DNA from 3 places in the Bradyrhizobium japonicum USDA 6 genome. Region 1 is predicted to be linked to each of the others. Evidence: riboswitches for the same ligand, from Rfam matches in the RefSeq annotation. Region 1 holds a riboswitch; each other region holds the start of a gene.

The links. Region 1 has a riboswitch for cobalamin ahead of BJ6T_RS48525 (TonB-dependent receptor). Riboswitches for the same ligand answer to the same signal wherever they lie in the genome.
Region 2: another riboswitch for cobalamin. It lies ahead of metE (5-methyltetrahydropteroyltriglutamate--homocysteine S-methyltransferase); the one in region 1 lies ahead of BJ6T_RS48525 (TonB-dependent receptor).
Region 3: another riboswitch for cobalamin. It lies ahead of BJ6T_RS32135 (TonB-dependent receptor); the one in region 1 lies ahead of BJ6T_RS48525 (TonB-dependent receptor).

The regions. Positions count from the first base shown of each region.
Region 1 covers NC_017249.1:5,028,970-5,031,229, reverse strand. The annotation lists gene BJ6T_RS23820 (TonB-dependent receptor plug domain-containing protein) at 1-191, opposite strand, end outside; gene BJ6T_RS48525 (TonB-dependent receptor) at 200-844, opposite strand; cobalamin riboswitch at 959-1,172, opposite strand; gene BJ6T_RS23815 (hypothetical protein) at 1,248-1,469, opposite strand; gene BJ6T_RS47375 (hypothetical protein) at 1,598-1,855, opposite strand; gene BJ6T_RS47370 (hypothetical protein) at 1,958-2,170, opposite strand.
Region 2 covers NC_017249.1:8,045,147-8,047,406, forward strand. The annotation lists gene metE (5-methyltetrahydropteroyltriglutamate--homocysteine S-methyltransferase) at 1-1,268, opposite strand, end outside; cobalamin riboswitch at 1,370-1,571, opposite strand; gene BJ6T_RS46375 (hypothetical protein) at 1,923-2,213, shown strand.
Region 3 covers NC_017249.1:6,837,103-6,839,362, reverse strand. The annotation lists gene BJ6T_RS32135 (TonB-dependent receptor) at 1-1,348, opposite strand, end outside; cobalamin riboswitch at 1,474-1,681, opposite strand; gene BJ6T_RS32130 (hypothetical protein) at 1,913-2,260, shown strand, end outside.

The DNA of each region.
Region 1 (2,260 bases):
GCCTTCTGCCCCGGCGGCAGCAATTCGACCGGCGTCACCGGCACGTCGTTCGCGTGGAAATGCGCAACGTTGAAGGCATAGTTGAAGTGGTCCTGTGAACCGCTCAGGCCTGCGGTTTGATTGAACGTTCCGAACGAGCCTCCCTCGACCGAGCCGGTCGCGCGGGCGGGACCGTCGCCCTTCTTCGTCACGATGGAGATCACGCCCCCAGCGCGTCTGCGCCGTAGAGACCGCCCTGCGGACCGCGCAGGACTTCGATCTGCTGAATGTCGGAGGTGAGCAACTGGCCGAAATCAAACGAACGGTTCGGGTTGCCGGGATCGCTGACGTCGATGCCGTCGATCAGGACCTTGGTGTGGTTGGAATTCGTTCCGCGCATGAAGATCGACGTCTGTCCGCCCGGACCGCCGGTCTGCACGAGGTTCAGGCCAGGAACCGCGCTCAGCGCATCGGATGCGGTCCGGCGCTGATCGCGCTCGATGTCTCTGGCGGTCAGAACCGTCACCGAGCTCGCAACCAGATTGGTCGGAGTGACAATATCCGTCGGACTGACGACGACCGTCGGAAACAGGTTGGCCGCGGATACCCCGGCAACCGGGGACGACGCCGGCACCCACTCGGGCTTCGGCACGCGAGCGACGCGCCGCTGCGCGGGCTGGTCGGGCGCACGCCGCACGACTTGCGGCTTGGCCGCACGCTCGGTCGCCGCGACCTCGACCGCCGGCAGCAGATCGGGCGATGCCGATTGCTGGGCCTGGGCAATGGACAGATCAAGTGAAGACAGGGAAACGAGCAAGACCAAGCCGGTGCGGAAGCGCCTGGCGGCAAAGACAATACGGGACACTCTTGTAACCTCGGTATGACGTCAGTGGCACGTCACAGCGAACGAGGTTTCACGGCGGAGCGTTCGATTGCTCCGGTGAAGCTAATGTCTGTACTCCCCGACCGACATCTTCGCGTGTGACCACGGTTGACGGCAGGTCTCCTGGCTCGCGGGTCGTTACCTTGCGTCGCCTTCCCAGGACCGAGATTCCCAGTGGCATATGACGAAAGATTCACCGCTTACAGTTGCGGGGGCAGCCGCGGCGTTGAGAATATCCCGGTATCGGGAAAACCTCGCACCACGTTCCCTTTTGATCTCCGTGAGGAGAACCGTCACCGGCCAATCTAGGGGGCGGGCAAGCGGAGAGTCAATCGGCCGGTTGCATCACGGTCAAAGCACCGCACCGGAGATTGAGCCGGCGCAATCAGGCCGGCTCCCGCTCCGAACGCGTCCTGATCACCGCCCGCTCGCCGGCATCGACGAGCTGGCCGATGCCGGTGCGGCCCGTGAGCGCGCAGCGGATGATGTTCTCGGCAACGGACCTGCGAAAGCGATGGTCCTCGCCGACCGGGCGATTGCGGCAGACCCGATCCAGCGCCAGCTTCATGTTGATCCGGGTGCGGGTATCGAAATGCTCGCTGATCATTCGCAGGGCCTCGATGCGTTGATGTCGGAGCGGAAACGCGTCGGCGCAGGCCGGGTTCCAAAAACGGACCGCGCAAGGTGTTGCGCAGAGCTGACTGCGCCCGATCTCTCGGTCCTGTGACAGGCGGGCTACGCCCGCCCTCTTGGCCGCTGGGCCGGAGCCCAGGCCGCGGTGACGTCGCGCAGCGGGGCGTCGCTGCGCCGGATCGGGGTCAGCTCACCGGAGGCCGAGATGATGGCGGTCTCCTCGCGGCGACAGCGCGGGCATACGAAGCGGACCTCGTGCGGCGACGCCGACCAGCTCGAACGTTTGACGTTGGCCGCCATCGGCCATGCATCGCAATGCGAGCACGACACCAGAAACCGACCGGGATCGAGCATACCCATTCCATAGGACTCCGCGTCCTGCCTGCTCCTTCAATGACTGACCCATGTGAATCGTTCCGGTGCCCGAGCACCGTCACCCCTAGCTCCAGGCAGCGACGCCGCTCAGTGGGCGCCCTTGAGGGTGCATGACGTGGTGCAGGTGACGGTGTTGCCGTGGTCGCACGCCTTGCAGGCGGCAACGCACTGGTTCATGTCGCGGGGATTGTAGGAGCTGTAGTTCCGCATCGCACAGACCGGGGTCGAGCCGGTGATGTCCTGCTCCTGATTGCAGGCGGCCGTCATGAGCGCGAAGATGAGGACTGCAACAAGGCGCATGGGATTGCCCTGGTAGGGAGCGGCAAAGCGACATCGGCGAGGTACGCTGCGCAGCAACGGATCTCGGCATTCCCACCGCGAGCAATCATG
Region 2 (2,260 bases), 3.0 Mb from region 1:
TGATCGATCGCCCTCATTCGGACAGCGACGTTGGCATTATGGATCTTCGGCGAGGTCCGGCGGGCAGTCGCAGCGCATTCCGACTCGGCAAGAGCTAGCCCAACATTCTGGTCGCCTGCGAGTACCCGCGCCAGGATCGCAAGCTCACGCATCTTCTGAACCGAGAAAGCAAGCCAGCTCTTGACGTCGGACGCGAGCCCGGTCTCTAGTTCAACATCGACCGGCACGTGAAGCAGCGAGCAGGATGGAGCGAGCTGTACACGGTGCCTGCCAAGCTTCGCAATCGAGGGCTTCAGCCGCTGACGGAGCGACGGCAAGTTCGACCGCCACACATTCCGGCCGTCGATGACACCGAGCGACATGACGAGATCACTTCGGCCGTCAGCAACGATCTGATCCAATAGTTCTGGCGCTCGAACCAAATCGACGTGCAGACCGGAAATTGGCAGGCTCAAGGCAGTATCCAGATTGTCGCCTAGGGCGCCGAAATAGCTCGCAAGCATGATCTTGATAGCGGGTCCCTCCTTTGCGAACCGGTTATAGGCGTGCAGCAACGAATTTCGCGCCGCCTCATCCAGATCAAGGACCAGGCAGGGCTCGTCAAACTGAACCCAACTTGCCCCTCGTTTGGCTAATTCATGCAGAAGGTCGATATAGACGGGTATCAGATCATCGAGGAGAGAGAGGGGCTGGAACGCACTATCGGTACTCTTGCCGAGCTTTAAAAATGTGACCGGCCCGATCAGGACAGGGCGGGTCTGAAAGCCAAGAGCCCTCGCTTCCTCATACTCTTCGACGGGTTTGCGAGAGCACAGTCTGAACGCCTGTCCCCGGTAAAACTCAGGAACCATGTAGTGGTAGTTGGTATCGAACCACTTGGTCATTTCCTGCGCGGGCACGCCAGATCCCCGCGGGCTCTGGGCGCAACTCGCATCCTGCTCGCCGCATTGCGATCCGCGGGCCATGGCGAAGTACGTTTGGAGCGAAACGGATTCTCCGTTCGCGGCGTAGATCTCCGGGATTGCGCCAACCATGACGCTTGTATCGAGCACCTGATCATACAGCGAGAAGTCGTTTGACGGAATGATCGTGACGCCGAGCGATTTTTGACGAGCCCAGTTCGCTGCGCGTAGGCCGAATGCGTCTTCGTGCAACTGCTGTTCACTAATCTTTCCAGCCCAGTAGCTTTCTAGAGCGAGCTTGAGCTCACGCCTTGGGCCGATGCGTGGCGTTCCGAGCGTAGCAACTGGAAGAGAGAGAGGAGACATAGCGTTAACCCCTGTTGGGGACAAAGGCCATGGCGGACGCAGGCAGGAGAAGTCGCGCGTGCGACGGCTGCTTGGCGCACCACCGAGACACCCCGCCCGTGGACCAATATATTGTCGGGGCCGGTCTCCTGGCTTGCTGGTCATCGCTGCTGTCCGGCCTTCCCGAAGCCGTGCAGGCTTCAGCGACATCGTCGGACAGCGGCTCGCCGCTCACAGTTGCGGGGGCAGAGCCGGCATTTGCACCGGCTTCCCTCTTAGCTCCGGATCAATGGGAACCGGAGAACCTCGACGACTTGGATTATCGGCAGGAGAACTCTTCCGTCAACCTCTCAGATTATGTGCAAGCTAATCTGCGACATCCGCTAGCCGAATGACCGTGCATCTCTGTGACTTCACCATCTAGAAACATTCTCTCATCAGAGATGTCATAATCAGACATATCCTTCTCAGATGCCGGATAAGCATCGGAGCTGCCTTGAGGCGGAGCCGCACGCTAAATTGATGAAAGGGACAGAAGCAGCCTGCCGGCGGGAGTACCGACGTTATATCAGAGCGCTTTCAATGCGGCTTTGCGATTTCCAGAGGTTCGCCCAGCACCTCAGCTAGCCAGCTCTTCGCTCAACTAAAGGATCTGCGGCGAATAGGCCAAGGCACGTGGCGAAATTTAGCAACTGGCGAGGGGTTGATTTGCGTGCCACCCAGACTTCAGAGCTGGGATCAAGCCGGCTTGGTGCTTGGCAATCACGCAGCTCGAACGCGGGCGGCACGATAGCGAACCACACAGCTCAATGGCGGCAAACCCACTTCCGTCCACAGGCATCCGGCATCGAGGCGTTCAACTCTTCTGCTAAATATCCGGTGCGGGACATGGATGCACAAGCTGCGGCGGATACGCCAAACAGAAACATCGAAAACATGCAAAGGTCGGAAAGTCGACAAGAGTGACACAAACTCCGTGAAATTTTCCGCCTATTGCCTGGCACGAAGAATGC
Region 3 (2,260 bases), 1.8 Mb from region 1:
CGAGACTGGAATTAACGGTGAGGTCGGTGATGTTGCCGTAGAGTCGCTGGGCGTGATCCAGCGCCAGACGTTCGCGATAGATACTCTGCGCGCCTGCGAAATTGCCTACGGTCTGGTCGAACGACGAAATCTCGTTGTTGAACCAGTGCCGGTGGGCGTCATAGCCATAGACCTGGCTTTTCAGCGAGACGTTGTTGGTGATGTCCCATTGAAAGCCGCTGCGTAGCCAGAGCTCGCCAGCGCCGCTGTGATTGTCGAGAACGTTGTAGTTCGTGGTCAGCGTGCGCGCGTCGATGGTGACAGGTACCGGCGTGCCGCCGCCGAGGTAATAGTTGCTCCACCGACCGGACACGATGCCGTTCGTCGGCACGATGCCCGGCGCGTTCGCGGGCACCAGCGGTGTTCCCCAGTAGAAGCGGTCGTTGTCCTGCCTGTATTCGGCCGCGCCCCAGATCTTCAGGTTCTCGTTGACGCGATAGTTCAGCTGGCCCGAAACGTTGCTGAGCTTCGAATAGGTGTCGTCGATAAAGCCCTTGTTGTTGAAATGGCTGATGTCAAAGCGGTAGTCGAGGCCGTTGATCAGCGTGCTGCCGCCCGAGCCGTAACCGGCGCGATAACCGTTGAAGGAATCGTAGGACGTGAAGGCGTCGTTGATAATAGGCCCGGTATGCGGCACCTTGTTCACGTAGTTGATGGCGCCGCCGGTCGCGCCGAGGCCCGCCACCAGCGAGTCCGGTCCCTTGATGATCTCGACCTGCTGGAGGCCAGCCACGTCCATGGGACGGCCGGTCATGGTCGACGGCCCGATCGGGATGCCGTTGTAGAGCGTGGAGATCTGGTCGCCGGAAAAGCCACGCATCGAGAAGATGGCGGGCGCGCCGGGCGCATCGCCGCCGATGACGCCGACCGCCGCCTTGGCGACGTCGGTCGTGGTCCTGATGCCGAGATCCTCCATCGTCTTCTGACTGATGACCTCGACGGTCGCCGGCATTTCCCGCGCCGTGATGCCGAGCCGGGAGCCGACGTCGGTGACGGCGGCCGTGTTGAGCGGCGTCTGCACCGGGCCGCTCGGAGCTTGCGTGGCCGGAACGGCGACAGCAGGGGCGCCACGATTGCGTCCCGCGGCGCGCCGGGCCGCGCGCGGCTTCTGGGTGCCGGGGCTTATGGCGGGAGCCTGTCTCTGAGCAGGCGGGGTGACGATCACCGGGCCAACCTCCCGGGAGCGGTTGTCCTGCGCCGCGCTTTGCGCGAGCGCCGCGGACCACAAGGACACCGACGAGAGCAGGGTAATCAGGAAAGCACGCGACAACGCTGGCCTCGCGCCAGCACGGAAATAAAGATTTTGCATGACAACGCTCTGCGGCGACGCAAACAAACCGTCACCGCGGTTGCCTTAGTCATCCACCTTCGCCCCAGGCGGCGGATGCACCGGCTACTTGTCCGACATCAGGGCACCCCGCCCAATGCGTTCGCGCGTGACCATGGCTGGTAGCAGGTTTCCTGGCTCGCGGGTCATCGCCTTCGACCACCTTCCCAGAGGCCCAAGCGGGGCTCCAGTGGTTCGTTTGGTCGTCGGCTATCCGCCTACAGTTGCGGGGGCAGCCGCGGAATTGCCCACTGAGGTGGACGCACCGCATTCCCTTGAAGAGCCCTTGCGGGCACTACCGATCACGAAACTGGCATCCGGGGATGGGCGCGTCAACATCCCCGCGGGCTGCTGGACGGACCGGTCGGTCGATGGCGGCCTTGTGTTGCCGATTTGCACGATAGTCCGAGGGACCGCGACGAAACGTCCAACCCGGCCTCCGGACGAGCCTGGGTAACGAACGCTTGACCACGATCAATGACTGCCTTTGGTGTCCGAATATGCTACTGAGACCGAGTTCCGGCCCGACAAGGTAAGTCGATATTGATGCAGTTCGTCCGTACCATCCTGGCAGTCGCCATCGCCATCTCCCTGGCGATGCTGCCGGTTGGCGCGTCCGCGGCGAACCTCGCAATGTCGTCGGATGGCATGCAGACGGCCATGCACATGAGCGGCGACGCCGCCATGTCGATGGACGATTGTTGTCCCGACATGAAGGGAACGGGCTCCCATAGCGGCGACTACAAGTGCGGGATGGGCTTCTGCTGCGTCGGCGGGACCATCGCGCTCGGTGATGTCAGGCCTGTGGCGTTCGAACGTCTCGCCGTCGTGGCCAGCACGATGGCTATTCCCCCGGATCAGGTCGTTTCCTTCCGTGGCGGCAGTCCTCCTTTC